One region of the Paenibacillus pasadenensis genome, then DNA from elsewhere that is predicted to be linked to it. Evidence: riboswitches for the same ligand, from Rfam matches in the RefSeq annotation. Region 1 holds a riboswitch; the other holds the start of a gene.
The links. Region 1 has a riboswitch for glycine ahead of gcvT (glycine cleavage system aminomethyltransferase GcvT). Riboswitches for the same ligand answer to the same signal wherever they lie in the genome.

Region 1 (14,783 bases):
CCTTTTCTCCGTATAAGGCATCCAGACCGAGGCTGGCGCGGATCTTGTCCTCGTCGACGCCTTGCTTGGCGAATTCTTCGCGCATCAGAGGCGACAGCTCCGGTACGCCCTCATAGAAGCCGTCTACCGCAACGCGTCCATCCGCATCATGCAAGGAAGCGAGCAGCTCGACGAGCGCATGCAGCGCATTCGGGACAGCTCCGCCATACGAGCCGGAGTGAAGATCCGTATTGGCGGCATGGACGCCTACTTCCATCGAGCAAAGGCCGCGCAGGCCCGTGCAGATCGCGGGGCGACCGGGCTCGAGCAGCGACGTGTCGGAGACGAGCACGGCATCGCAGCTGAGCTTGTCCTTATGCTTCTCCAGGAAGTCCGGCAGATGCGGGCTGCCGATTTCCTCTTCCCCTTCCAGGCAGAGCTTGAGGTTGACCGGCAGCGTGCCTTCCTCGCTCAGAATCGCTTCGATCGCTTTGATGTGGATGAACACCTGCCCCTTGTCGTCCGTCGCGCCGCGGGCGTACAGCTTGCCTTCGCGGATCTCCGGCTCGAACGGAGGGGATTGCCACAAATGCAGCGGATCGACCGGCTGCACGTCATAATGGCCGTAGACAAGCACGGTCGGCTTGCCCGGAGCATGGAGATAATCGGCGTAGACGACGGGATGGCCGCCGGTCGGCATGATCTCCACGTTCTCCAGTCCGGCGCGGCGAAGCGAATCGGCGAGCCAGGATGCGGCGGATTGGATATCTCCCGCGTGAGCCGAAATGGCGGAGACGCTCGGAATGCGCAGCCACTGCATCAATTCCTCGAGCTGAGCCTCCCGGCGGGTGCTGAAGTAAGTTTCATAGGACATCGATATGTACCTCCTTGAGTAAGACGGTTTGCCGCAGGCAAATCGGATGGTTTTATTATACCCTTGAGGAAAGGGGATAAGAAGCGGCCGAGACAACGCGTCACTGCGCGGAAGCCGGCGGGGGAAAAGAGTCTAATCCATTTTCTACCGCTTGCATCCATTGACGCGGACAGGGGCCGCGGCCTAGAATACAGGTAACGACAAACAGGGGGAGGCGAACGGAAATGATGAACATGGCGATGAAGGCTGCGGCAGCAGCAAAGGGAAACGGTCCAAGCATGATTTTCGAAGGCCTCCACGGACGGGAACGCGGCAAGGAATAGCGGCAGGAAGGCGCGCCGAGGACGAATCGTCCTTTTGCAGCCGGCCATGCGGCGCCTGAAGCGCATCCAAAGTCACGGACGGAGTCCGTGGCTTTTTTTGTGCGGTCTATCGTGCAATCGTACGACTACATCAGGAAGGAAAGGGTGAATAATCGATGATCCATGATTGGAATCTTCATAGCGGGAATGGGGGAGAGAGCTTCGCCCGCATTCCGTCGTCTAGCGGATCGGCGGTGCCCGCGCCGAGGACTGCGGCCGGATCGCCGCCGCCGCGTTCGCTGGTGGCCGGCGACCATGGAGCTGCCGGCGCTTCCGCATCGGCGGCATCGGCCCAGGAGCTCAGGCAGCTGCTGCGCATGATCCGCGATCTGCTGCAAGCTCGATGCGGATCGGAATTCGCGGTGTACAAGGACGAGGATCAGCTGGAGCTTTATTGGAGCCTGCTGGAGCAGGATCTCGCCGAAGAAAACGCCGAGCTGCAAGTGCTGGCGCGAGTCTTCGAAACGATGGAAAGCCGAAGCGTCAAGCGGGACTCGGCTGAGATCCGGATCTATCCGTCACTCGACAACCATCTGTTTTATTACCCGGAATGGAAGGTGGCGCTCGTCCGGCTCCCGATGCCGCGCGTGATCGGCCGGTCGCTCGAGCCTTACCTGTTCGCCGAGAGCGACGAGTCGCTGCGGCGGTTCCTTGTTCATGCCCGCGAACGGCTTCGGAGCCGGATGACCGGCAAGCTGCTGCTCTGCTGCGATGGCGAGGAAGGCACGGTGTCGGAGCTGGCGCCGCATCGGATCGAGCGCTGGGAGCCGGTGCAGGACTCGCTGCGGCTGGAGCTGGAACGGTCGGTATCGTCTTTCTTTCAATCGGGGGGAGCGTTCTACGAGCAGTTCGGGTTGGCCTACCGGCGGGGGATGCTGCTCTACGGCAAGCCGGGCAACGGAAAGACCAGCCTCGTCCGGGCGCTCGCCTCGAAGGCGGGCGTGCCGGCGATGAGCTGGCAGCTTTCGGAGCATACGAGCACGGAGAGCATTCGGGAGATGCTGAAGCGGGCGGCGGAGATGGCGCCGATGCTGCTCATCATCGAGGACCTGGAGGGGCTGCGGCCGGAGCTGCGCTCCGTCTTTCTGGGCGAGCTGGACGGGTTGCGGACGCACGAAGGAATTTATCTGATCGCGACGACGAATTACCCCGATCTGGTGGATCCGGCGCTGATCGGAAGACCGGGGCGCATCGACCGCGCGTACGAAGTCGCCGAGCCGACCCGCGCATGCCGCGCGGAGTTCCTCCAGCGGCAGAGCCGCGGCCTGCTGTTCGGCGCCGGGCAGCTGGAGGAGCTGGCTGACCGGACGAAAGGGTTTTCCTATGCGCAGCTGGAGGAGCTGGTCGCGGCAGCCGCATTCTGCTGGCAGGAACAAGGGCGAGTCGAGACGGAGCCCCTGCTCCGCGCGATTCGGCAGGAAATCGAGCATGCCAAAAACGGAAGCTGGATGTCCGCTTCCGGTTCGGGCAAAGTCGGATTTTTCGCATGAGCTCGGCTGTCTATTGCGCAGGACCGATCGGGTAGCGGGACCGCATCGTCGCAGCGAGCTCCCGGATCTCCTCCGGCCGGGGCAGCCGGCTCTCGGGCAATCGGGCCTCCTGCTCCGTCCGCGGGCCGAGCGCGGCGCTGGCGGCTCCTTCGGCAAACAGGCGCGGCGCATCCGGCCATAGCTCGGCCAGCTCTTCGAGGCTCGCCATGACCGACGCTTCGACGAGCGGATAGCTCGCGGCGCCGGGGCCGGCGGCGGCATCGTAAAATTGGCGGACGAGACGGCCTCGCTCCTCGCCGGAGCCGCCGGCATTGACGAACGCCTGGACGATATAGGCTTTGGACAGCCGGCGCTGGGCGATGCCGCAAAACTTGCGTCCGCCGACGCTGAGATCGTAATCGCCCGGACAATAGGCTCCGACGATCTCGCCCTTGTCCACCTGGACGCCGGTGTCGGCGAGGGCGGCGGCGATCAGCTCGTACATGAGCTGGAAGTCGTCCTCGAAGCGGGCGGATGCCTTTCCCTGCAGCGGCAGGATGAGCGAGACGTTGACGACGCCGGGATCGAGCGGCACGGCGGCGCCGCCGGAGTTGCGGACGGCGACCGAGAGGCCGAGCCGCTCCAGCTCGCGGGAAGCGCGCGCGGCTTCCGGCAGACGGCTGTCGCGCGGTCCCATGACGAAGCCGGCGGGATGCCGCCACAGATGGAGGACGGGCACGCCGTCCGCTCCGACGCGCCGGCAGAGCAGCTCGTCCAGCGCGAACGAGTAGAGGACGTCCGGCTCGGACCAGTCGTCCATGCGGTCGAGCAGGAGCAGGCCGGGGAAGCGGTTATGGATCATGAGCGGAAACGTTCCTTCCTATGCCAATCGTAAAATGAAGATGATTCTTAAACTGTATCATACCGCGGGATGGAGTTCACGCGAACCGCGGCAATGGTAAGGGCATCAGCCAATGGAGGAATGGACATGGAACGACTCATTCAAGCCGACGAAGTGAAGCTGCAGACGGAATCATTCGGCAAGCCTGGAGATCCGGCGCTGTTGCTGATCATGGGCTCGCAGGCCTCGATGGTATTGTGGGAAAAGGAATTCTGCGAGCTTCTGGCGGCAGGAGGACGGTTCGTCATCCGGTACGACAACCGGGATACGGGAAGGTCGTCGAGCTGGCCGCTAGGAACGATGGGCTACACTATGGCGGATATGGCAGATGATGCGATGCGGGTCCTTGATGCATACGGCATTCAGAAAGCTCATCTGGCGGGGATGTCGCTGGGCGGCTATCTGAGCCAATTGGCGGCTGTCCGGCATCCGGAGAGGGTGCTGACGGTGACGCTGATCGCGAGCTCGAATTACACGGAAGGCCTTCCTGCGATGGAAGACAAGGTGATCGAGTTCTTCACCCGGTCCGCTTCCCTGGATCTGTCGGACGCTCATGCGGCGGAACAGTTCGGCGTTGAAAAATGGAGACTGATCGTCGGAAGCCAGCGGAAACTCGACGAGTCCAGAATTCGCGGGCTCGTCCGTCAGGAAATCAGCCTTGCCGAATCTCTGCCGAGCATGGGCAACCATATGCTCCTGGGCGGGGGAGAAGAGGATGTGGCGCGCACCGAAGACATCCGGCAGCCCGCCTTGATCGTCCACGGAACGGAGGATCCGGTCCTTCCTTACGCACATGGGCTCGCGCTAGAGCACGCTCTTTCCAATGCCAGGCTGCTGCCGCTCGAAGGAGCGGGTCATGAGATCCATCCGGATGATTGGCCGGCGATCGTCGAGGCGATGCTGGAGCTGACAGGCCCGCGCTGAGCCGCATGCGAGGAGGCGGGAGGGCATCGAGTGCCCTTTGACGCGGAATGGAGCGGACGCCGCCGCCGCATCGACCAAAAAAGCTTCTCCAGAGAGGAATCCTCTCCGGAGAAGCTTTTTTCAGCAGGAGCAATTGAGAACGGGCTTGCGCGCGGCCAGCGTCTCGTCGAGCCGCCGCAGGACGGTCGTATAAGGAGCGTTGATGACGAGCTCCGGCGTCTCCCGCGCCTCGCGGGCGATGCGCAGCATGGCGTCGATGAAGCCGTCGAGCGTCTCCTTGCTCTCCGTCTCGGTCGGCTCGATCATGATGCACTCCTCCACGTTGAGCGGGAAGTAGATCGTCGGCGGGTGATAGCCGAAGTCGAGCAGCCGCTTGGCGACATCGAGCGTCCGCACGCCGTACGCCTTGAGCCCTCGTCCCGACAGGACGAACTCATGCTTGCAGACGCCCGGATACGGAATTTCGTACGCCTCGGCGAGGCGGGCCATCATGTAGTTGGCGTTCAGCACCGCGCATTCGCTTACCCGCCTCAGTCCTTCCGGGCCATAGGAGCGGATGTACGTGTAGGCTCGGACGAGAATGCCGAAGTTGCCGTAATACGATTTGACCCGGCCGATCGACTGCGGGCGTTCGAAGTCGAAGAAATAGCGGCCGTCCGCGCGCTTCGCGACGACAGGCTTCGGCAGGAACGGGATGAGATGAGCCTTGACGCCGACCGGCCCCGCTCCCGGGCCTCCGCCGCCATGAGGCGTGCTCATCGTCTTGTGCAGGTTGAGATGCACGACGTCGAAGCCCATGTCGCCGGGACGGGCGATGCCCATGATGGCATTGGAGTTGGCGCCGTCATAGTAGAGCAGGCCGCCGGCTTCATGCACGATCTCGGCGATTTCGACGATCTGCTCCTCGAACAGGCCAAGCGTGCTCGGGTTCGTCAGCATGAGCGCGGCCGTATCCGCGCCGACGGCGGCGCGCAGCGCGTCCAGGTCGACGAGGCCGTCGGGGCCCGACTTGACCGTCACCGTCTCCAATCCCGCGGTCGTGGCGCTGGCGGGATTCGTGCCGTGGGAGGAGTCCGGCACGATGACCTTGGAGCGCGCTTCGCCGCGGCTCTCGTGGTAGGCGCGGATCATCATGAGCCCGGTCCACTCTCCGTGCGCGCCGGCGGCGGGCTGCAGCGTCACGAAGTCCATGCCGGTCAGCGCGGCGAGATCGTCCTGCAGCGTATGGAGCAGCTCGAGCGCTCCCTGAATGCTCTCCTCCGGCTGATACGGATGGATGCGGGCGAAGCCGGGCAGCTTGGCCGCGTCCTCGTTGATTTTCGGGTTGTACTTCATCGTGCAGGAGCCGAGCGGGTAAAAGCCGTTGTCCACGCCGAAATTGCGCCGGGAAAGCTCGGTATAGTGGCGGACGACGTCGACCTCGTACACCTCCGGCAGCGAAGCGGAATTACGGCGAAGCCGGCCGTTCGGCAGCAGCTCGGCCAGCTCCTCGTCCTCCGGCACGTCGCATGGCGGCAGCGAGAACGCCTCGCGTCCTGCGCGGCTCATCTCGAAGATGAGCGCCTTTTCGGGCTTCACGTCGACGGAGCCGGCGAGCCGCAGCTCGGCCAGACGCTCTGGGGTCGGATTCGGTTGGCTCATGTCAGCGCCTCCTTTCGGGTCAGCCGGTCGAGCGCGGCGGCGAAGGCTTCGATCTCCTCGCGCGTCCGCTTCTCGGTGACGGCGACGAGCATATGCCCCGCGAGCTCGGGATACGACCGGCCCAGGTCGTAGCCGCCGAGGAAGCCTTCTTCCAGCAGCGCGAGCTCGAGCTGGCGCAGGTCGGTTCCTTCGGGAAGCTTTACGACGAATTCGTTGAAGAAAGGCGTATCGGCGAAGGAAAGGGAGAAACCTTCCAGCCCGCCGAGCGTCCGGGCCGCATGGCGCGCCTTGCGCAGATTCAGCTCCGCCGTCTTGCGGAAGCCCGTCTTGCCCATGACGCTCAGATAGATGCTGGCGCACAGGGCGAGCAGAGCCTGGTTGGAGCAGATGTTGCTCGTCGCTTTCTCGCGGCGGATATGCTGCTCCCGCGCCTGCAGCGTCAGGACGAAGCCGCGCTTGCCGTCCCGATCCACGGTCTGGCCGACGATACGGCCGGGCATCCGGCGCATGAGCGGCTCGGCGACGGCGAAGTAGCCGCAGGTCGGGCCGCCGAGCGAGCTCGGGATGCCGAGCGGCTGCGCGTCGCCGACGACGATGTCCGCGCCGAGCGCGCCCGGCGCTTCCAGCAGGCCGAGCGAGAGCGGATTGGCGCTGACGACGAACAGCGCGCCGGACTCATGGGCGAGCGTGCCGAGCGCGGCGAGATCCTCGACCGTGCCGAGGAAGCTCGGCGACTGCACGAGCACGGCGGCGGTCGATTCGTCGACCGCCGCGGCCAGCGCCTGGGGATCGGTCAGGCCGTCCCGCAGTCCGACCTCGACGACATCGAGCCCGAGCCCGCGCGCCGTCGTGCGCACGATCTCGCGCGCTTCGGGATGCACGGCCCGGGAGACGACGACGCGCTTGCGGCGGGTATGGGCGGAGGCGAGCGCTGCCGCTTCGGCGAGCGCGGTCGCGCCGTCGTACATGCTCGCGTTGGCGACGGCCATGCCGGTCAGCTCGCAGATGTACGACTGGAACTCGAAGATCGCCTGCAGCTCGCCTTGGCTGATCTCCGGCTGGTAAGGCGTGTACGCGGTATAGAATTCGGAGCGCCCGGCCAGATGCGGCAGGACGGCCGGGATATGGTGGTCGTACAGGCCGGCGCCGAGGAAGCTGACGGCCGTGTCGGCGTCGGCATTGCGCCCGGCGAGCTGCTTGAGATGGCGCATCAGCGACCATTCGTCGAGCGCGCCGGACATCGGCAGCGTGCCGGAGTAGCGGATGGAGGCAGGGATGTCGCGGAACAGCTCTTCGACCGAGGAGACGCCGATCGTCTCCAGCATTTCGGCTTGATCCTGCTCGGTCATCGGGATGTAGCGGTGGGGACTGGTCATCGTTGAGGGCTCACTCCTTGTCGGTTCGGGCCGGCGGCGCCGTTCTTCGGTAAAATGGGGCGGGAACGACGGCAGCCTTCAGCCGTTTGCCGCGGATCTCGACCTCAAGCTCGGTGCCGACCGCGGCGTATTCGGCCTGGATCAGCGCCAGCCCGAGGCTGCGCCTCAGCGTCGGGGACTGCGTGCCGGAGGTGATCTCTCCGATGCGCGTCTCTCCGCTGTACACAGGATAATGAGAGCGCGGAATGCCGCGCTCCAGCAGCTCGATGCCGACGAGGCGGCGAGGGACGCCGGCGGCTTTTTGCGCCAGCAGCGCGTCGCGGCCGACGAACGGCTCGCCGCCCAGCTTGACGAACAAGCCGAGTCCGGCCTCGAGCGGCGTGATGTCGGCCGACAGCTCCTGGCCGTACAGCGCGAGCTTCGCCTCGAGCCGCAGCGTGTCGCGGGCGCCGAGCCCCGCCGGCTCCAGGCCGAGCGGAGCCCCTGCCGCCAGCAGGCCGCGCCACAGGCGCACGGCATCGCCGGAGGCGGCATACAGCTCGAAGCCGTCCTCGCCGGTGTAGCCGGTGCGCGAGAGCAGCGCCTTGACGCCGCATACGTCGGCTTCCCGCAGGAAGCGGAACGGCTTGAGCTCGGCAAACGGAGCGTCCGTGCAGCGGGCGAGAATCTCGGCGGCCAGCGGTCCTTGGAGAGCGATCAGCGCCGTTTCGTCCGAGCGGTCCTCGATCGTCACGTCGCCGATCAGATGCTCTTGCAGCCAGGCGAGATCCTTTTCGATGTTGGAGGCATTGACGACGAGCAGATACTGGTCTTCGGAGATGCGGTAGACGAGCAGGTCGTCGACGACGCCGCCGTCCGGACGGCAGAGAAGCGTATACTGGGCTTCTCCGTCCTGCAGCCGACGGATGTCGTTGGTCGTGACCGCCTGCAGGAAGTCGGCGGCGAATTGCCCCGTGACGAGGAATTCGCCCATATGCGACACGTCGAACAGGCCGGCCCGCTGGCGGACGGCCTCGTGTTCCCGGATGATGCCGCTGAACTGCACCGGGAGCTCCCAGCCTCCGAAGTCGATGCACCGCGGCTCGCCGGTCTCGGCATAGACGGGGCGGAGCGGAGTCGTGCGCAGGTTGGCCATGCAAGGTTCCTCCTCGCGATTCAGTCGTGTGGCGAAATTGTCGATCCGCAAAAAAAGGACAGGGCGGAAAACGCGGTCAGGCTGTCCGAAGACATGCCTGCCGGCTCGTTTTCCGCTCTGTCCTTTGTACCTGAGAGTTGCCCCGATGCCGATCCTCCGAATCGCTTCGGCCTGCCGGCGGCAGGTTTCCCCTTTGGTGACGACCGCCCGCCGGCATGCTGCCGGACGCGAAAAAGCGCTCGTTCTCTCCAGAGTCGCGTCCTGCAGAGGTCCTTTTGCCTGAGAGATTCCCCTGCGCTACGTCAAGGTTACTCCTTCGGCGCCGCCTTGAACTGCCGGCGATCTCTCCCGCTGCGCTCATCCGCTTATTTACGATCTCTTCCAGTTTGCCGGATCGGACAACCCGGTGTCAATAACCATTCGTTCCGGGAACGGCAAAGATTGACAGGCTTCCCGCCGATCGTTTACGCTTTCCGCATAGACGGCTCTTCGAGGCCGAGGAGAAAGGATGAGCGTCCAGTGAGTGAGATTCGTCAAGGCTTGGGCTACACGGAGGAGCATGAATGGGCATCCGCAGCGGGAGAGAACGCCGTCCGGATCGGCATTACCGACCATGCGCAGCATCAGCTCGGCGATATCGTTTTTGTCGAGCTGCCCCGGCCCGGCGATCGGGTGGAAGCGGGACAGCCGCTCGGCACGATCGAGTCGGTCAAGACGGTATCGGACCTTTATGCGCCGGTGAGCGGCACGGTGGCGAAGGTGAACGACGCGCTCTCCGATTCGCCGGAGCTCGTCAACTCGGAGCCTTACGACGGCGGCTGGATGCTTGAGATCGAGACGGACGGCAGCGCGGCCGAGCTCGTGGCGTCGCTGCTGGACGCCGACGCTTACGCCGGGCGGACCGACTGACCAGGCGCGCGTTCCGGGAGGCAATCGGCTCCCGCGCAAGACCTGGCGAAGCAGGGATGGGGCATGCCCCATCCCTGTTTTTTCATTTCTTTTTTCGGTAAAGAACGACTGTAAACAAAATCATTAATTGCTCTCGCCGGTCCAATATGGGTAAGATGAAAAGGACCTGCCGGCCATAGGCCATGCCGGCCTCGGTCGAACCAGACTAGACAAAGGCTGAAAAAGCCTAGGAGGGGACCACTGTGGAACAAACGCTGTCGGCCGCCGCTTCCCCGCAGGAAGAAGCGCCGCAATTCAAAGTCGTGCCGATCATGGCCGCGCTGCTCATCAGCGGCTTCATCGGCATGTTCAGCGAAACTGCGCTGAACATCGCCATTACCGAGCTGATGGCTCTCTTCAACGTGGAGCCGGCTACCATTCAATGGCTGACGACCGGCTTCCTGCTCGTGCTTGCTATTCTCGTTCCGGTCTCGGGACTGCTGCTTCAATGGTTCACGACGCGCCAGCTGTTCATCGCATCGCTGTCGTTCTCCATCGTCGGCACGCTGCTCGCCGCGCTGGCGCCTGGCTTCGAGGTGCTGCTCATCGCCCGTCTCATCCAGGCGGTCGGCACCGGCCTGCTGCTGCCGCTCATGTTCAATACGGTGCTCGTCATCATCCCGCCGCATCGCCGCGGAACGGCGATGGGCATCATGGGCCTCGTCATCATGTTCGCGCCGGCTGTCGGTCCGGCGATCGCCGGCCTGTTCCTGGAGTACTCGTCCTGGCGGACGATCTTCTGGACGGCGCTGCCGCTGCTCGTATTCGCGCTGATCTTCGGCATCGTCTTCATGCGCAACGTGTCCGAGCTGACCCGTCCGCGCATCGACCTGCTGTCCATCGCGCTGTCGAGCATCGGCTTCGGCGGCATCGTCTACGGCTTCAGCAGCGCGGGCGAGGGGGAGCATGGCTGGAGCAGCCCCAAAGTCATCATCGGCATCGCTCTCGGCGCGGTCGGGCTGCTGCTGTTCATCCTCCGCCAGCTGCGCATGAAGCAGCCGATGATGAATCTGCGCGCGTTCCGCTATCCGATGTTCACGATGGGAACGCTGATCATTTTCGTCTCGATGATGATCATCCTCTCGACCGTCATGCTGCTTCCGATTTATCTGCAGACGGGCATGGGGCTGCTGCCGCTTGCGGCCGGCCTGCTGATGCTGCCGGGAGGGCTCGTCAACGGCCTGATGTCGCCGATCATGGGCCGCCTGTTCGACAAGTACGGGCCGCGCTGGCTCGTCATCCCGGGGCTGGTGCTCGTCATCGCCATCCTCTGGCTCATGACCGGCATCGAGCCGACGACGTCCAAGGGCGAGATCATCGTGCTGCATTCGCTGCTGTTCATCGGCATCTCGATGATCATGATGCCGGCCCAGACGAACGGCCTCAACCAGCTGCCGCGCGAGCTTTATCCGGACGGCACGGCGATCATGAACACGCTCCAGCAGGTGGCCGGAGCGATCGGCACCGCGCTGGCGATCAGCGTCCTGAGCGCCGGCCAAAAAGCGTATTATGCCGACAACGGCATCGCGCCGGCGGATTATTTGAGCAAGCTGCCGCAAGCGATGACGCAAGGCGTGCAAGGCGCGTTTCTGATGACGATCGCTTTCGCCGGGCTTGGCCTCCTGCTTTCCTTTTTCATCAAGCGCGTCAAGGTCAGCAGCCCGGAAGGCGGTCCGCAAGGTCCGATGCATTGACGGAGCAATGCCGGCATTCGGCTTGCTCTGCCGCAGATCAGCCCGTATCCTAGAGGATGCGGGCTTTTCCATATTTAGAGACAGGCTGATGCGAGAGCCAGTTGACAGCTGGGTTCGAATCGGTTATTTATTAATTAATAAATAAAAGGAGACGAGGATGACACCAGCAAAAGGGGAAGCGGGAGACCGTCGGCGTCAGATTTTGGATGCAGCGGCAGCATTGTTTGCCGAGCAGGGGTATTACAAGACGACAACGGCGGATGTCGCCCGCGCGGTAGGCGTAACCCAGCCTTATGTGTTCCATTTCTTCAAGTCGAAGGAAGCCTTGTACCTCGCCGTCCTGGAGAGCGCGGCGGAGCGGATCAAGTCGGCGTTCGCCGAGGTGGATGCGCCGGCGGCGGAGCTGGAGGGAGCGATGGGCCAGGCGTTTTACGGCTTGCTCGCCAGCGGCTGCCGCAGCGAGGTGCTGCTCTGCATGACGGCCCATGCGATCTCGGACCCGACGATCCGAAATTTCGTCAGCGAGGAGTTCGCACTCATCCATCGGCGAATCGGGGAGCGCTTCCGCCGGGCAGGCTTGCCGGACCCGGAGTTCAAGGCCATTTCGTTCATCGGCATGGGCCTGGCGATCGCGCTCGCGGAGCTTCTGGCCCTGCAAGAGCAGATGCTGGCCTGCATGGAGTCCTCGTTTGAAGGCTGAGCCGCATCGATGCGGCTTTTCTTTCGGAGATGTATTTATTGATTGATAAATAAAGGGGTGGGTTGAAATGACGCAGATTTACCCGGGAAGATTCACGGCGGAGATGGAAGGATCGTTTGTCGTCTTCATCATCGGCATGAGGATCAACAACCTGCTCGCGGTGCATAAATGGCTGCCGGTCGCGAAGGCGATGCCGCCGATGCTGAAGGAGCTGCATCAGCATCCGGAGCTCGGCTTCATCAGCCATGAGCTGCTGCTCGGAGCGCGCGGCGTGACGACAATCCAATACTGGCGGACCTACGAGCAGCTGGAGCGCTATGCGCGCCAAGGACAGCATCTGGAGGCATGGCAGCGGTTCAATCGGGCCGTCGGAACCGACGGATCCGTCGGAGTGTTCCATGAAACCTACCTGATCGAGCCTAGATGCTCGGAAAGCATCTACGTGAACATGCCGCGCACGCTGCTGGCCAAAGCGGGCAGCCATATGCCGGTCGGCAAGGGACGCCATGATTCCCGGGAGCGCCTTAAGGCCGATAAAGGCCCGAACTAGAGAATATTCCCCCTGCCGCAGTCGGATCGCCACCCTTCCGCCCGGCTCCGCTGCCTGAGATAGTAGAAGGGAGCCTGCAAGCAGGCAGGTGTCCTCCGGGTAACAAACGGCTATAGCCAAACTGGCAGCGTTCGGGGCATTGACGGATGCCGCGAGGCGGTGATAAATTGGCAAAGTGGACTCCGGCCGCGAGGCGGCTGGGCTTTGCGAAACCCATTCCGAGGAGGATTACGATGCAAACGACGACCGATCGCCATCAACCGTTTGAATTCGGCTTGAAGCGTAATCCTGCGGCAGAATGAGGATCATTCGATCATCCTCGCGCGCGGTTACGTTCCTGTAACCTTGCGCTTCCATCAGGCTCGGCCGCCTTGCTCCGCATCGTTCGTCCTTTCCCGGACGGACGCGGATCAGCGGCCGCCGGGCTCCAGGCGCATCGCTTACGGGCGATGCGTCTTTTTTTCGGCATGGATGACCCGAACCGACAATCGATGAAACCGGCGGCCCTCTTCCGAGGCGGCCGCCCGAAAGACGAGGTGGGATTTTGTTCAGCGTCATTGGCAAGCTGGGCTGGTTTTTCCGGCTCGAATGGAAACGATACACGATCGCGATTACGCTGCTGGTGCTGGTCGGCATGGTCGAGGTGCTTCCTCCGAAGCTGCTCGGCTACGCGGTCGACGGCATCAGCCAGGGCACGCTGGCGAACGACAGGTTTTTCCTGATCGTCGCTGGTTGGCTCGCCATTACGGTGATCAGCTACTTCGTCACCTACATCTGGATGTCCCGTCTGTTCGGCGGGGCGAACGTGCTGGAGCGGCTGCTGCGCGGCAAGCTGATGGGGCATTTCCTCAAGATGACCCCGACCTTCTACGAGCGCAACCGCACCGGGGACCTGATGGCGCGCTCTACGAACGACCTGTGGGCGGTCTCGGTGACAGCGGGCTTCGGCATCCTGACGCTGATCGACTCGACGGCGTTCATGCTGACGATCCTCTTCATGATGGCGGTGCTCATCAGCTGGAAGCTGACGCTGGCGGCGCTGCTGCCTTTGCCGATCATCGCGATCGTCATGGGCATCTTCGGCAAGCTGATCCACGAGCGGTTCATGAAAGCCCAGGACGCGTTCGGCGAGCTGAACGACGAGGTGCTGGAGTCCGTATCCGGCGTGCGCGTCGTCCGCGCCTACGTGCAGGAGTCGGCGGACCGCGACCGGTTCCACGCCAAGACGAGCGAGGTGCTGTCGCGCAACATCGCGGTCGCCAAGATCGACGCTTTGTTCGAGCCCGTCAACAAGATTCTCGTCGGACTCAGCTACATTATCGGTCTGGTGTACGGCGGCGTGCTCGTGTTCCAAGGCGAGATCACGCTCGGCGATCTGATCTCGTTCAATATTTTCCTCGGCATGCTGATCTGGCCGATGTTCGCCATCGGCGAGCTCATCAACATGCTTCAGCGAGGCAACGCTTCCCTCGACCGGGTCGAGGAGACGCTTGGCGCGCGCGCGGACGTGCAGGACGAAGGCGAACTATCGGACCTGGAAGCGCCGGGCGCGATCGAGCTGAACAACTACACGTTCCGCTATCCTTCGTCCCCGGAGGATAATCTGAAGGACATCTGCTTCTCGCTGCCCAAGGGAGCGACGCTCGGCGTTGTCGGGCGTACGGGCAGCGGCAAGACGACGCTGCTCAAGCAGCTGATCCGCGAGTACCCGATGGGCAGCGGAGAGCTGACGATCGGCGGCGAGTCGATCGACCGGCTGCCGCTCGACCGCCTGCACGGCTGGTTCGGCTACGTGCCGCAGCAGCCGATCCTGTTCTCCCGCTCGATCCGCGAGAACATCCTGTTCGGCAGCGAGAACGCGACCGACGCCGATCTCGAGCGCGCGCTCGTCCGGGCGTCGTTCGCCAAGGACATCCTGTTCCTTCCGGAAGGGCTCGAGACGCTCGTCGGAGAGAAAGGCGTCGCCCTGTCCGGCGGGCAGAAGCAACGGGTGAGCATCGCACGGGCGCTGATCGCCGATCCGGAGATTCTGCTGCTCGACGACGCGCTGTCGGCGGTCGACGCCAAGACCGAGGCGGAGATCATCGAAGGAATCCGTACGGAGCGCGCGGGCAAGACGACGATCATCACGACGCATCGCCTGTCCGCCGTGCAGCACGCGGAGCTTATTCTCGTCCTCGACGACGGCCGCATCGTGCAGCGCGGCACGCATGACGAGCTGCTGCAGCAG
Region 2 (14,783 bases), on a different contig from region 1:
CTGCGCGAATGTCCCGGTGCGGAGCCTTTGCGGGGATGGCGCCGCGGTCCTCCTGGCCATAAGAGCAATTAGCCTCGAACAGCTGCGATCCGCCCTGATTCGCAGCTTGGATCGGGGCTTTTTTGCAGCTATTCGAGCGATAAACCATGCCGGCCTCTTCGTCGCGCTTCGTCCCGATCGCGTGCATCGCACCTTCGCTCCAGCGGAAGGCGCTCCGTTTTGCAAGCGGCTTCTCCGGTCGATACATGACGGCTGCTGACGACGAATCAGATCGTTAGCAGCCCTAAATGGGACAGCTTCAAAATCTAACGACGCGCGAGGAGCTTAGCCATGCCAAAACGCCGGAAAAACATGCGGAAAGAGGCGAATTGCTAGTCTAAGCGTCTGAGGAGTCGTTCGATTTTTGGAGACGCGAAAAAAGGGCGGCTAAGCGTCTGAGGAGTCGTTGGCATCGAATGGGAAGCGCATGGTTCTCCAGGCGAGCGCCGTTCTCAACTCTCTATTCAGCCTCCCTCACGGCTTGACATGACGAGGCGGCTCAAGTAAACTCAATACATGAACAAGTGCTCATGTATTATTGAGGGATAAGGAGGCTCATGATGAGTCATGAACCGGATCTAAGGCGCAGAGTTGGAAAGGACACGCCTCCATTCGAAAGCACGCGCAGCCTTGGGCAGGCAGAGCCAGGGCAAACCCACAACCATGACCACCTCAGCCGCTCCCACGACGGACACAGCCACGCCCGCTCTGCCCATAGCCGCTCCCACGACGGACACAGCCATTCCCACTCAGGCCATAGCCACTCCGGCAACGGACACAGCCACTCCCACGCGGGCCATAGCCACTCCCACAATCACGGCCACTCCCACGCCGGGCACGGTCATTTCCACGGAGGCGGGAGCGGCAACAAGCGCGGACTGCTCATCGCCCTCCTCATTACGACCGGCATCATGGTGCTGGAGTTCGTCGGCGGCCTGGCGACGGGCAGCCTGGCGCTGCTGTCCGACAGCGGCCATATGCTCAGCGACGCCGGCGCGCTGCTGCTGAGCCTCGTCGCCGTCGGCTTCGCCGCCCGCCCTTCCTCGCCGAAGCGCACGTTCGGCTTCCGCCGGTTCGAGATTCTGGCCGCCTTGTTCAACGGCGCGACGCTGATCGCCATCGCGATCTTCATTGTCGTCGAGGCTTGGGGCCGATTCTGGGAGCCGCCGACGGTCGCCAGCCGCTCGATGCTGCTAATCGCCGCGGTCGGGCTGCTCGCCAATCTCGCCAGCGCCTGGTTCCTGATGCGCCAGGGCGACGTGAAGGGCAACGTCAACCTGAAGAGCGCCTATCTGCATGTGCTCGGCGACGCTCTCGGCTCGGTCGGCGCGATCGCGGCCGGGGCGCTGATGTGGGCGTTCGGCTGGTACTGGGCCGATCCGGCGATCTCCGTGCTCGTGTCGCTGCTGATCGTAAAAAGCGCCTGGGGCATGCTCCGAAGCACCGTCCATATCCTCATGGAAGGCGCTCCCGAGACGGTGGACACGCAGCGGGTGCAGCTCGAGCTGGAGTCGCTGCCCGGCGTCATCGACGTGCATGATCTCCATATCTGGACGATCACCTCCGGCTTCGACGCCATGACCTGCCATCTGCTCGTCGAGGACGACGCCGACAGCCGCCGCGTCCTGCAGCAGGCGATCGCCCTCCTGCGGGACGGGCACGGCATCCGCCACTGCACGATCCAGATCGAGGATTCCAGCGTCCGGCACGAAGAGCTCGGCTGCTGATCGCTCCGGCATTCGCCCCGAGTCCAGCCGCGAGGCCCATTGCCTTGCCGTTCCGCGTCAAAAGCCCACCCAAACGGGTTTCCCCGCCGGATGGGCTTTTGGACTTTTCTTTCCTCAAACGCGGATGAACTGAATGACGCCTATCGTAAATAGAAGTAGAACCAGCACGGCCGCGCCGATGCCGATGCCGATTAAAAACTTACCCCCGAGCCCGGTGTCCCTGCGCCCGACCGGCCCATATCCCCGCTCCGACGTCGCCAGCTCCCGCTCCTCCAACTCCTCGACCCGCCGCTTCAAGTCCTGCACTTCCCGCTCCAGATCCATAGATGCATCCCTCCTCGCCCTACCCTATCACAGTTCATCCGGATTTTGGAAGATCACAGAAACCTTTCCATTCCCTTTACGTCTAAAGGAAAGGAAAATAAGAGCCCCGCTCCTCAGGCTCCACTACAGCGCCAAGGAGAGAGAATTCATGCTGCATCACATCGAACTATATGTCTCCGATCTGCAAAAGTCCGCTTCCTTTTGGGGCTGGTTCCTCGGCGAGCTCGGGTACGAGCCCTTTCAGGAATGGCCGGAGGGCCGCAGCTGGAAGCACGGCTCGACCTACCTCGTGTTCGTGCAAGCGAAAGAGAAATACTTGGACGTGCCGTACCACCGTGCCCGGGTCGGACTGAACCATCTCGCTTTCCACGCCGCCTCGCGCGAGCAGGTGGACCGGCTGACCGACGAAGTCCGCGCCAGAGGAATGAACCTGCTCTATGAAGACCGCCATCCCCATGCGGGCGGGGCGGGGACGTACATCCTCTTTTTCGAGGATCCGGACCGGATCAAGGTCGAGCTCGTCGCGCCGGCCGAGGAGCAGAGACTGCCCGAATGACCGATCAAAGGAGATGAGCTTATGAAGCCTGTCCGCCATGCTCATGCAAAAGCCCCCCTCGGAACGAGGCGCGCCGGCCGCAGCGCGCTCGGAATGCTGCTCGCCGTGCTCCTGCTGTCCGGCTCGGCTACGACGCCCGCAGCGGCTGCCGAGCCGGCAGGGTCCCAAGCGCCCGCAGCGGCCGTCAAGCCGACTGCTTCTCCCACGCCAGCGACCTCCTTTAAGGAGCTGGCCGCGTCCTGCGGTCCGAGCACGCTGAAGTCGGTGCTAATCGGCGGGGCAAGCGGCGTCGACGACCAGTTGTACGGAGCCCGCAAGGAGGATGCCGCGCGGATCAAGAAGGTTTGCGGGATGGTGCAAGCCTTTGCGAAGAAAGGCAAGCCCGTCAAGGCTTTCGATTCTACGCCTTACAGCTTCTTCTATGGACTCAGCCTGACCTTCTCCAATAAGGGCGATGCCTCCATCTTCGGCTCGACCGGCGGCCTGTACCTGGAATCCGGCTCCACCTTCCTGCAGCTTGACGACATCAGCGTGTCGAAAGACTACAGCTCGCTGTTCGTCAGGAATGAGGAAATCGCCGAGATTCCCGCGACCGCTCGCTTCGGAGAGAAGATTCGGCTGAAAGGACATGATCCGCTCCTTTTCTCCCCGGAGCTCTTTGTGTATTGGACGCCAAATGCCGAAACCTATTCCTCCTCCTCGGATTCATCCGGTTATCCCTATGACCACTCCCTGCTGATCGGCACAGGCACGCAGCAATTCGGCTACTACGACTTCTCCATCACGCTGCCCGCCTATGGCAAAGCAAAGGATGGAACGATGAAATTCCTTGAATCAAAAGGTTCTCTCAGCCTATACGTCGCCTATGGAGGCAATGGCAGCCGAACGTTAGGGGAGATGTCGCTGCTCCCCGCCGCCGAGCCGTTCCTGTCCGTGGACGGCAAGCCCGCGCTGGACGCGGCGCTGCGGCCCATCCTGCGGGAAGGGCGCGCCCTGCTGCCGCTGCGCTCCATCGCCAAGCTCGCCGGCAAGTCCGTCGTCTGGGACAAGGCGTCGTGGAGCGCGCTCATCCGCTCCGAGCCGCCCGCTCCGCGCAAGGGCGCCTACTCCTTCCCGCAGCTGTGGATCGACGGCAAGCTCGCCGCTCCGGAGCTGCAGCCGATTCTGCGCGACGGGCTGACCTACGTGCCGATCCGCGCGCTGACCGCGGCGTTCGGCATCTCCGTCTCCTGGAATGCGGCCAGCCGCAGCGTCGATATCGAGCTGCCCTGAGCTATGGTATAATGGCCGGAGCCAAGCCCGATCCGGGCCATCCCCCTTTGCAAAGGAGCGCCGCCGCCATGGCCTATATCCGACCTCTCCATACCGATGCCGACTTCCAGGAAGCGCTCGACGAGCGCATCCCGGTCCGCGTCTTCCGCGACGACCATATGGTCGAGTCCGGCAGCTGCATCGTGCGCTTCGACGAGCGCACCGTCGTGCTGCAGTCGGGCGTCGCCGATCTCGCCTACCACGCGCGGGCGCAATGCGAGTTTTTCGAGCTGCGCAAAAAAAGCTGAACCTGCTCGGCTCACGCGCGCGGCGGAACTCCCGCATGCGCGGTCCAGATTTAAATCAAGCAAAAAAAGCCTGCCGCTTCGGCAGGCTTTTTTGCACTATTTAAACCATATACTCCAAGCCTACATCTGAAGCTGCTTGAGGTTGTAGAATTCGCCCTTGCGCGCGATCAGCTCGTCGAACGTGCCGACCTCGGCGATGCGTCCGCGCTTCATGACGACGATGCGGTCCGCATGGCGGATCGTCGAAAGGCGATGGGCGACGATGAACGTCGTGCGCCCCTGGATGAGCTGCTGCATCGCCTGCTGCACATGATGCTCGGAGGCGTTGTCGAGCGCGGACGTCGCCTCGTCGAGCAGGATGACGCTCGGATCGCGCACGAGCGCGCGGGCGATCGCGATCCGCTGGCGCTGGCCGCCGGACAGCTTGCCGCCATGCTCGCCGACCATCGTGTCGATGCCCTTCGGCAGGCGCGAGACCATCTCGGTCAGATGCGCCCGCTCCACCGCCTCCATCACCTGCTCCTCCGTGATGCCCTGCAGGCCGTAGGTGATGTTGTCGCGGATCGAGCCGGAAAACAGGATGTTCGTCTGCGGCACAACGGCCAGATGGCGGCGGTACTCGGACAGATCAAGCGCGGACAGCGGCACGCCGTCGACGAGCACCCGTCCGGAGGTCGGGTTCAAGAACCCGATGACGAGGTTGAGGATCGTCGACTTGCCCGCGCCGGACTCCCCGACGAACGCGATGCACTCGCCCGCGCGCACGTCGAGCGATACTTCCTCGAGCACATGCTGGTCGCCGTCCGGGAACTTCAGCTGCACGTCCTCGAAGCGGTACTCCCCGCTCAGCCGGGTCAGCTTGAGCTTGCCGGCGTTGTCCTCGATGTCGGTCGAGCGCAGGATCTCCGTGATCGAGGAGATCGACTCCGTGCCCTTGGCGATCATCGGGTAGACGTTGATGAGCGCCGTGATCGAGCCGAGGATCATGCCGAAGTAGCCCTGGTACATGACGATGTTGCCGACCGGGATGCTGCCCGTATAGGCGAGATAGGCGGTGAACAGCAGGCAGACGACCTGCACGATCTGGAACGTCACCCAGCCGGAGGCGCCGAAGTACGCCTCGACGAGGTCCATCCGGTACCCCTTGCCCTGCAGGCGCCGCAGCGTCGTGTCGATGCGGTCGATCTCGACCTGCTCGAGCCCGTGCGCCTTGGTGACGGGGATCATCTCCACCATCTCGGAGACGTGGCTGCTCATCGTCTCGATCTCCTTGCGGAACTCGCGATTGCTCTGCCGGATGCGCCGCTTGAACATCTGCATGACGCCGATCGCCGCCGGCACCGTCAGCACGTAGAAGAGCGAGACGAGCCAGTTGGAGTAGAGCGTCAGCCCGAAGGCGATGACGACGTTGAAGATGGCCGGGATGAACGCCAGCATGAGCTGCTTGCTCATGCCCTCGACGGCCTCGACGTCGCGCAGCACCTTGGACTGCAGCCGGCCGGCGGCGAGCTCGCGATGCGAGTTGATCGACAGCTGCTGCAGCTTGCGCACCATCGCGCCGCGCAGGCCCGCCTCGACCGAGCGGATCGCGCGGCTGAGGAAGCTGACGTAGGCGGCGTGGGTCGGGATGTTCTGCAGGACGACGGCGATCAGCACGGCGAAGTTGATCCACAGCTCCCGCAGGCTGTGCTGGTCCGGCTGCGCGACGATGTTGATCATGTTGGCCGTCACGATCGGCAGCACGTAGACGGGCAGGCTTTTGACGAGGAAAAAGACGATCGAGATCGTCAGGTTGAGGAAGTTCCCCTTGTACAGCGACATCAGATACTGGAATGCCGTCCGGTTCTCCGTCGTCGCCGCCTGCTGGAAGGCGCTCTCGAAGGAAGCGCTGGAAATCGGGGCCGGCGCGGTCCGGTTCATCATGTTGGATCATCCTCTTCCGTTAGGCTAACACCCGTTCGACAGGTCAAAGGAAGAATAAGAGATGGCCGGGCTCGGTGTCAATGGCCTGCATGCGGATGAGAGGGGACGAAGAAAGGAGGTCGAATTAGAAATGGAATAGTACTGGAAGGGGACGACATCGCCCCCGCAGCCGAACGATCTCGACCGAAAAAGGGACCTCTCCGCGCCTGATGGGCGGGGAAGGTCCCTTTCTCAAGTTGATCTTAATCAAAATCAAGGGTCACCGTAAGCGTGCTCTTGTCAAAGCCGACAATTCCGCCAAATGCTTCGGCGATGAATCGCACATTGACATACATCAAGTCATCATCGTCTGACAATGACGGACCTTGAATGAGCTTGATTTCCTTGCCGTTGATCGTCCCGGTCATTTTGCCGGCGGTCAAAGTAACGGTTGTCGTTTCGTTCTTGGCGGTCACCGTTTTGGTCTTGTTGTCGAATTCAGCATTCAGGTCCAGAGCTTCAAAAAAGGAACGAAACGGAACCATCGCCGACCCGCTTGGCGGGATCACGGCCTTCAGCTCGGCAACCTTGCCGTTGATGACAATCGCAGGGCGATGAATTCCGTCGTTATTCGATGGAGCTTTAGCAGCCCCTGCCAACCCGGCCCCAAAAACAGACAGTCCGACGATCAATGCCAGAAAGAGTACTTGGATTCGACGAGACAATTTTCTCAGCCCTTTCAAGATAAGGATCATATTCTCAAATGAGTAGACGCGATTTCCTCGAAAAGGTTGCTTTGTCAATCACAAGCAATTTCCACTGTATTGTTCGCATCCCGAGTAACGTCGCATGATCCACCAGAGGTGCGGAGAAGTTAGCCGATGTCCTTCCATCGACAGCCTTGATAGCCGATTCAGAAGGAGTATTTGCAATTTATTTTACAGATCCATTTATCAATCGGCTCGACTTATCCCGGCAGGAAAGCGTCAGCTCTTGATCGCGCCCGCGGCGATGTCGGAGATGAACTGCTTGCTGACGAACAGGAACAGGACGATGAGCGGGATGACGGCCAGCAGCGTGCCGGCGATCACCATCGAGTAGTCGGACAGATAGATGCCGTTCAGCGAGGCGAGCGCCACCTGCAGCGTGTACTTGCTCTCGTCGGTGAGGATGATGAGCGGCCACAGGTAGTCGTTCCACGCTCCGATGAACGTGAAGGCGCCGAGGAACGACAGCGCCGGCCGCAGGATCGGCAGCGCCACGTTCCAATAGAGGCGGAAGAAGCCGCAGCCGTCGATGCGGCCCGCGTCCAGCAGCTCGCTCGGCACCGACTCCTGGGCGTACTGCCGGATCCAGAAGATGCCGAACGCGTTGGCCATGCCGGGGATGATGAGCGCCTTGAACGAGCCGACCCAGCCGAGCTTGGCCATGATGACGAACGACGGCACGAGCGACAGCTGGGCCGGGGCCATCATCGTGGCGAGCAGCAGCACGAACAGGATTTTTTTGCCGGGAAACTCGAACTTCGCGAACGTGAACCCCGCCAGCGAGTCGAAGAACAGCACGAGCGCCGCGCAGGCCGTCGCGACGAACAGCGTGTTCCAAAACGCGCCGAAGAAGTCGATGTTCTCGAACACGCGGGAGACGTTGTCCCCGAGCTTCGTGCCGAACCACAGCTTCGGCGGGAAGCTGTAGATGTCCGCTGTCGTGCGGGTCGCCATGACGAGCAGCCAGTAGAACGGGAACACGGAGAGCAGCAGTCCGGCCGTCAGGCCGACATGCAGCAGGATCGATCGGGCTTTCATCTCACTTCACCCCCTGGTCATGGGACGGCCGGCCTTGGACGAACAGCCAGTTGACGATGGAGAAGAGGGCGATCAGGATGAACATCCCCCACCCGACAGCCGCGCCGTAGCCGAAATAGTTGTGCACGAAGGCTTCCCGGTACAGATAAAGGACGATCGTAAGGCCGCCGCCCCCGGCGCCGCCGTCGTTGCCGACGAGCACCTGGGGCTCGGTGAACACCTGCATCCCGCCGATGGTCGAGGTGATGAGCGTGAACAGGATGATCGGCCGCAGGTTCGGAACGGTGATGCGGAAAAACGCCTGCACGCCCGAAGCCCCGTCGATCTTGGCCGCTTCGTAGAGCACGGTCGGGATGCTCTGCAGCCCGGCCAGGTAGATGATCGCGTTGTAGCCCGCCCAGCGCCAGATGACCATGACGGAGATCGCGAGCTGGATGCCCCAGGTGCGGTTCAGCCACTCGATGGAATTCAGGCCGAGCAGGTTCAGCGTGTAGTTCAGCAAGCCGTAGTTGTTGGAAAAGATCGTGCCGAAGACGATCGCCACCGCGACGAGCGAGGTGACGTTGGGCAGGAAGTAGCCGACGCGGTACAGCGTCCGCATCCGCACGAACGAGGAGTGGAGCAGAAAGGCGACGACGAGCGCGAGGAACAGCATCGGGATCGTCGAGTAGATCCAGATCAGCAGCGTGTTGCCGACGGCTCTCCAGAATTCCGGATCGGTCAGCATGAAGCGGTAGTTGTTCAAGCCGTTGTAGCTCATCCGTCCGATTCCGTCCCATTTCTGGAAGGAGAGGTACATGGAGAAGGCGATCGGGAACAAGCCGAATACCGCGAACAGAATGTAGAACGGCGATATGGCCAGGTATTCCTTGCGATGCTTCCAGATGCGGGCGGCCAGGCCGCCCTCGGTCCGTCTGGACGAGGGGACGCGGGCGGGCTCCGGGTTCAGCATAGGTTTTCCCATCGGATGACCTCCTGTCAGCCATTGGTCTGTGGATGCGGCGGCCGGCGGACCGCGCCCGTCAGCGCAGCAGCTCCTTGCGGATCCGGCTCAGCGCGTCGCGCCACGCCTTGTCGGGGTCCTTGCCCTGCAGGGCGACCGAGTTCAGCTCGCGCAGGGCGATGCCGTTCACATTGGTGAATTTGTCTCCAAAATAAGCGGGCTTGACGCCCCGAGCGGATTCCGCGAAGATTTGCCCAGTCGCCTGATCGCCGAAAAACGGCTCCTTCTCCTGCAGGATGGGATCGTCCAGCGCTTTCGCCGCGGACGGGAACAGGTTGATGTTCTTGTACGTCCGGATCTGGTTGTCGGGGCTCTGCAGGTAGCGGATGACGTCGAACGCTTCCTTCGGATAGCGACTCGACTTCATGATGGCGAGGAACGATCCGCCGTTGTTGCCGTCTCCCCCAGGCGCCCGGGCGACGCGCCATTTGCCGGCCGTATCCGGTGCGCCCTGCTCCAGGATCTCCTTCATCCAGACGGCGCCGACAAAGGAGGCGATGCTGCCGTTGTTCATGGCGGCGTTCCACTCGCTCGTGAAGGCGTCCGCGTTGCCGGCCAGCTTCATCCGCGCGGCCTGGACGGCGAGATCCCACGCCTTTTTCACCGACGATTCCGGCTTGTCGCCGATGAACTCGCCGTCCGTGGAGAAGTAGATGCGGTCCGACTGGGCGTTGAACTGCGTGTAGATGTTCTTGACATTGTCGAGCAGCTTGACCTTGCCGCCAAAATGGTCCTGGAGCTGCCGGCCCGCCTGGAGGTAGCTCTCCCAGGTGCCGAGCTCCCGCTGGACGTCGGCCGGCTCGGACGGCAGGCCGGCCTCGGCGAACAGATCCGCCCGGTAGAACAGCGCGGTCGGGCCGGTATCGATCGGCAGCGCGATCATCGTCCCTTCCGCGGTGACGCCGAAGTTCCATTTCCAGTCGAGAAAGTCCGGCTCGATCTCCTTGGCGCCGAGCTCATACAGATCGTAGAAGCGGTCCGAGCTGACGAACAGCTCGGAGACCCAGTCGTTGAAGGCGACGATGTCCGGTCCGTCCGTGCCGGCGGCGAGCGTCGTCTTCAGCTTCGACTTGAAGTCGCCTCCGATCTTCTGGGCGTTGATCTTGATGCCGGGAAACTTCTGTTCGACCGATTGGATGAGTCCGTCGTCGAGGCTGCGGTTCCAGTACCAGAGCGTAAGCGTCTTCGTATTCTCGGCTGGAGCCGGGCCGCCGCAGCCGGCGGCGACCAGGGCGAGCGACAGCAACGGCAAGCCGATCCTTCGGAATTTGACCACTCCGCCATTCCTCCTGACATGCTGGACTTCGCCCGGACCAGGGACAGGCCTCTGCCGGTCCCGGAGCCGGGCGCCTGATTGATGTATCCGCTTTCAGTTTATTCCGCTTTTCACCTGAACTTGCTCGTCCGGCATGAATTTAGGCCCTCGGACCGAGGTCGGCGAAGAGCCGAAAAAGCCCGGCGAGGTCGTCTCGCCGAGCTTTTTGCTGCGATATTCCTTTAACCGGCGGCACGGTTGGCCGCATTCGAAAACCGCTAGCGCCGCTTCTTCTTGCGCAGGTCCTCCATCAGCTTTTTGCCAGTCGGCGTCTGGGCCAGTCCGCCGCCGGCGGTCTCGCGATGCTTCTCCGGCATCGCCGCGCCGACCTCGAGCATGACCTGCACGACCTCGTCGCTCGGGATGACGCTGCGCACGCCGGCCAGCGCCATGTCGGCCGCGGCGAGCGCGGTGACCGCGCCGAAGCCGTTGCGCACGATGCACGGGATCTCCACGAGCCCGCCGACCGGATCGCAGATGAGGCCGAGCGTGTTCTTGAGCGCGAGTCCGACGGCATGCACCGCCTGCTCCGGCGTGCCGCCGCGCAGCTCGGCGAGCGCGCCCGCCGCCATGCCGATGGCCGAGCCGACCTCGGCCTGGCAGCCTCCCTCCGCGCCGGAGACGAAGGAGTTGTTGGCGATGACGTAGCCGATCGCGCCCGCGGCGAACAGCGCCTCGGTCATGATGTCGTCGTCCCAGCCGAACCGCTCCTGCGAGCTGACGAACACGCCGGGGATGATGCCGCAGGAGCCCGCCGTCGGCGTCGCCACGATGCGGCCCATCGAGGCGTTCACCTCGGAGACGGCGAGCGCGTACGCCATCGCCCGTCCGGCGTCGCCGCCGAGGCTCGGCTCGGAGCTCTCGTTGTAGGCGGCGACCCGCTGAGCGTCGAGGCCGGTCAGTCCGCTGCGCGACGTCGTGTCGCGGGTCAGGCCGTTATGCACGGCGTCTTTCATGATGCCGTAGTATTCCTTCATCGTCGCGAATTCCGCCGCTTCCTCGCGTCCCGACTCCTTGGCCTGCTGCTGCAGCATGAGGCGTCCGATCGACAGGCCGCTCTCGCGGCAGCGCTCACTGAGCTCCTTCAGCGTCCGAAAGTTCATCCGCCATCTCCTCCTCTTCTCCGTTCAGATCGACGTAATCGGTGCCGAGCACATGCGGCAGCCGCCGCACCCGCTCCAGCAGCGTCACCGCCGCCTCGCCGTCCAGCTCGACGACCGCCAGCGCCTCGCCCTGCCGTTCCATCCGGCTCAGCGACAAGCCGGCGATGTTGAGCCCCGCCTCCTCCAAGGCGGCGGTCAGCCCGGCGATGACGCCCGGCTGGTCGCGATGGCGCACGAGCAGCGCCGGGCAGGAGCAGCCGAACTTGACGGCGAAGCCGTTCACCTCGACGATCTCCACGTTGCCGCCGCCGATCGAGGTGCCGAGCAGCGACAGCTTGCGCCCGTCCGCCGCCTGCAGGTCGAGCCGCACGGTGTTGGGATGGGGGAACAGCCCCTTGCCCTCGCGGAAGGTCAGGTCCATGCCCGCCTCCTCGGCGAGCTCGACCGCATCCGGCAGGCGCGGATCGTCGGTGCGCATGCCGAGCAGCCCGCCGGCGACGGCCGTGTCCGTGCCGTGGCCTTGGTAGGTCGCGGCGAACGAGCCGAAGAAGGAGACGCGAGCCGTCTCCGGCATCGCGCCGAGCAGCCTGCGGGCGGCCAGCCCGATGCGCGCCGCTCCGGCGGTATGCGAGCTGGACGGGCCGACCATGGACGGCCCGATGATCGAGAAGACATCCTTGAAGCGCATGCGCTTCCTCCTTTTTAGTGGCTGAAATGAAAAGGAACAGGGCGGCGGAATGCGTCGAAACAAAGGCTCGTGCGAGCCCTTTGCTTCCCCGTATTCCACCGCTCTGTCCCTTGTACCTGAGAGTTGCCCCCGACAGCGCCGCGATGCCGGCGCCATGAAGTTTCCCCTTGGGTGATTCCGACGCGCCGCCCTGCGGCCGGACCGGGCTTGGATGCCCGCTCGGCCGTCCGCAAGGCGGCGCGGAATGCTCTCCAGAGCTGCGTCCGGCAAAGGTCCTTTTGCCTGAGAGATTCCCCTGCGTGCAGGTTGCTCCTTCGGCGCTGCCTCGATCATGCAGGCAATCTCTCCCGCTGCCATCATCCGCTGTGCCTTCTCATTATATGCAGGAGGACAGCCGGCTTCAACCCGGGCGGGCAAGTTCGGCCTCAACCGCTCGGCAGCCCAGGCGATGGCACTAGGAGGGCAAGTTCGGCCTCAGCCGCTCGGCAGCCTGGACGATGCCAGCCGGGAGGGCAAGTTCGGCTTTAGCCGTTCGGCAGCCTGGACGATGCCAGCCGGGAGGGCAAGTTCGACTTCAGCCATTCGGCAGCCTGGACGATGCCAGCCGGGAGGGCAAGTTCGGCTTTAGCCGTTCGCCCCCCTACTCTCCGACGCCTCTGGGGCTTATGCTGGTTGCAGAAGGAGGAGATGCGCATGACGTTGAAAGGAAGGGCGGCTCTCGTCACCGGCGTCAGCCGGGAGGCGGGCATCGGCACAGCGATCTGCCGCGCGCTGGCGGAGGGCGGCGCCGATCTGTTCTATACGCATTGGCGCGCTTACGACGCGGAGGAGGGCTGCGGCCTGCAGGAAGGCTGGCCGGACCGGCTGCAGCAGGAGCTGGAGGGCATCGGCGTGCGGGCCGGGCAGATGGAGGCCGACTTCATGGACCCGGACGTGCCCTTGCAGGTGCTGGACGAAGCCGAGCGCGCGCTCGGACGGCTGCCCTCGATCATCATCCACAACGCGTGCTACTGCGCGCCGACCAGCTACCGGACGCTGACGCAGGAGTCGCTGGATCGGCATTATATCGTCAACAATCGGGCTCCGGCCCTGCTTAGCATGGAGTTCGCGCGCCGCTTCGAGCAGGCGCATCAGGCCGGCGGGGCGGGACGCATCCTGTTCCTGCTGTCCAAAGGGCCGGACGCCGACAACCTCGCCTACCTCGCGACCAAGCAGCTGCTGGCGGGCCTGATCGAGCCGCTGGCCGCCGGACTCGCTCCGCTCGGCATCACGGTCAACGGCCTCGATCCGGGCCCGACCGACTCCGGCTGGATGTCGGACGAGCTCAAGCGGCAGCTGCTGCCGCTGTTCCCGATGGGCCGCATCGGACAGCCGGAGGACGCGGCCCGCGCGCTCGCCTTCCTGGCGAGCGACGAGGCCCAGTGGATCACCGGCCAGTCGATCCGCTCGGAGGGCGGGTTCCTCGGGCGCTAGCGAAGGGGCGCTGGGGGACCGCCAGCCAAGGCACTCTGGACCCCCTGTTGTGCTGGTGCGCCGGGGTTCTGCGGGCCAAGGCACTCTCGACTCCCTGGTTGATTCAATGCGCCGGGGTTCCGCCAACCAAGGCACTCTCGACTCCCTCGTTGAGTCAATGCGCCGGAGTTCCGCCATCCAAGGCACTCTCGACTCCCTGGTTGAGTCAATGCGCCGGAGTTCCGCCATCCGAGGCACTCTCGACTCCCTGGTTGAGTCGATGCGCCGGAGTTCCGCCATCCGAGGCACTTTCGACTCCCTGGTTGAGTCGATTCGCCGGGGCTCTGCCGACCAAGGGACTCTAGACTCCCTCGTTGAGACAATGCGCCGGAGTTCCGCCATCCAAGGCATTCTCGACTCCCTGGTTGAGTCGACGCGCCGAAGTTCCGCCATCCAAGGCACTTTCGACTCCCTGGTTGAGTCGATTCGCCGGGGCTCTGCCGACCAAGGGACTCTAGACTCCCTCGTTGAGACAATGCGCCGGGGGGCTACCATTCAAGGCACTTTCGACTCCCTGGTTGAGTCAATGCGCCGGGGGACCGCCATCCAAGGCACTTTCGACTCCCTGGTTGAGTCGACGCGCCGGAGTTCCGCCATCCAAGGCATTCTCGACTCCCTGGTTGTGTCGACGCGCCGGAGTTCCGCCATCCAAGGCATTCTCGACTCCCTGGTTGTGTCGACGCGCCGGAGTTCCGCCATCCAAGGCATTCTCGACTCCCTGGTTGTGTCGACGCGCCGGAGTTCCGCCAACCGAGGCACTCTCGACTCCCTGGTTGTGTTGACGCGCCGGGGGACCGCCAGCCAAGGTACTTTCCACTCCCTGGTGCTGCCACTCCGGACGAACCGACGACGCATCACGTTGTTGTCGACCTCCGAGAAACGGTTGGCGAACCGGCTTGCTATTCCCTCGAGAGCGCGATGCGAAAAAGACCGTCCGCCGACCGCGATGCCGCCGCGCGCAGCAAAAAAGCCTTCCCGCCTCGATCCGAGGCTCGGGAAGGCTTTTATGCTTGGGCCGTGCTTAACCGGCCAAGCCCCAGATGGCGCAGCCGGCCAGACCGGCGGGATAGCCGGCTGCGGAAGCTCCGCTCCAGGTGGCACCAACGCCGCTCCAGGCGGCAAGCGCCTGCGGCGCGACCGCATCGGAAACGGCGTTCCAGCCGGCTTGCGCCTGCGGCGCGCCATCGCACGCGCCGCGGCCCTCCGCCGGCACGGCGGCTGCGCCGGCCGCGGCACGCGCCTGCACGCGC

Region 2: another riboswitch for glycine. It lies ahead of sdaAB (L-serine ammonia-lyase, iron-sulfur-dependent subunit beta); the one in region 1 lies ahead of gcvT (glycine cleavage system aminomethyltransferase GcvT).

What each region holds. Positions count from the first base shown of each region.
Region 1 is NZ_NFEZ01000003.1:1,109,307-1,124,089, reverse strand. It holds gene B8V81_RS08495 (dipeptidase) at 1-853, opposite strand, end outside; gene B8V81_RS08490 (AAA family ATPase) at 1,332-2,705, shown strand; gene B8V81_RS08485 (lipoate--protein ligase family protein) at 2,716-3,546, opposite strand; gene B8V81_RS08480 (alpha/beta fold hydrolase) at 3,673-4,509, shown strand; gene gcvPB (aminomethyl-transferring glycine dehydrogenase subunit GcvPB) at 4,630-6,087, opposite strand; gene gcvPA (aminomethyl-transferring glycine dehydrogenase subunit GcvPA) at 6,147-7,526, opposite strand; gene gcvT (glycine cleavage system aminomethyltransferase GcvT) at 7,537-8,661, opposite strand; glycine riboswitch at 8,919-9,022, opposite strand; gene gcvH (glycine cleavage system protein GcvH) at 9,181-9,570, shown strand; gene B8V81_RS08455 (DHA2 family efflux MFS transporter permease subunit) at 9,882-11,303, shown strand; gene B8V81_RS08450 (TetR/AcrR family transcriptional regulator) at 11,461-12,003, shown strand; gene B8V81_RS08445 (DUF4188 domain-containing protein) at 12,071-12,553, shown strand; gene B8V81_RS08440 (ABC transporter ATP-binding protein) at 13,098-14,783, shown strand, end outside.
Region 2 is NZ_NFEZ01000004.1:479,412-494,194, reverse strand. It holds gene B8V81_RS11835 (cation diffusion facilitator family transporter) at 600-1,766, shown strand; gene B8V81_RS11830 (hypothetical protein) at 1,881-2,090, opposite strand; gene B8V81_RS11825 (VOC family protein) at 2,239-2,646, shown strand; gene B8V81_RS11820 (copper amine oxidase N-terminal domain-containing protein) at 2,668-3,918, shown strand; gene B8V81_RS11815 (hypothetical protein) at 3,987-4,205, shown strand; gene B8V81_RS11810 (ABC transporter ATP-binding protein) at 4,326-6,128, opposite strand; gene B8V81_RS11805 (copper amine oxidase N-terminal domain-containing protein) at 6,371-6,910, opposite strand; gene B8V81_RS11800 (carbohydrate ABC transporter permease) at 7,094-7,912, opposite strand; gene B8V81_RS11795 (carbohydrate ABC transporter permease) at 7,914-8,876, opposite strand; gene B8V81_RS11790 (ABC transporter substrate-binding protein) at 8,935-10,191, opposite strand; gene sdaAA (L-serine ammonia-lyase, iron-sulfur-dependent, subunit alpha) at 10,449-11,333, opposite strand; gene sdaAB (L-serine ammonia-lyase, iron-sulfur-dependent subunit beta) at 11,302-12,021, opposite strand; glycine riboswitch at 12,282-12,381, opposite strand; gene B8V81_RS11775 (SDR family oxidoreductase) at 12,715-13,494, shown strand; gene B8V81_RS11765 (hypothetical protein) at 14,555-14,779, opposite strand.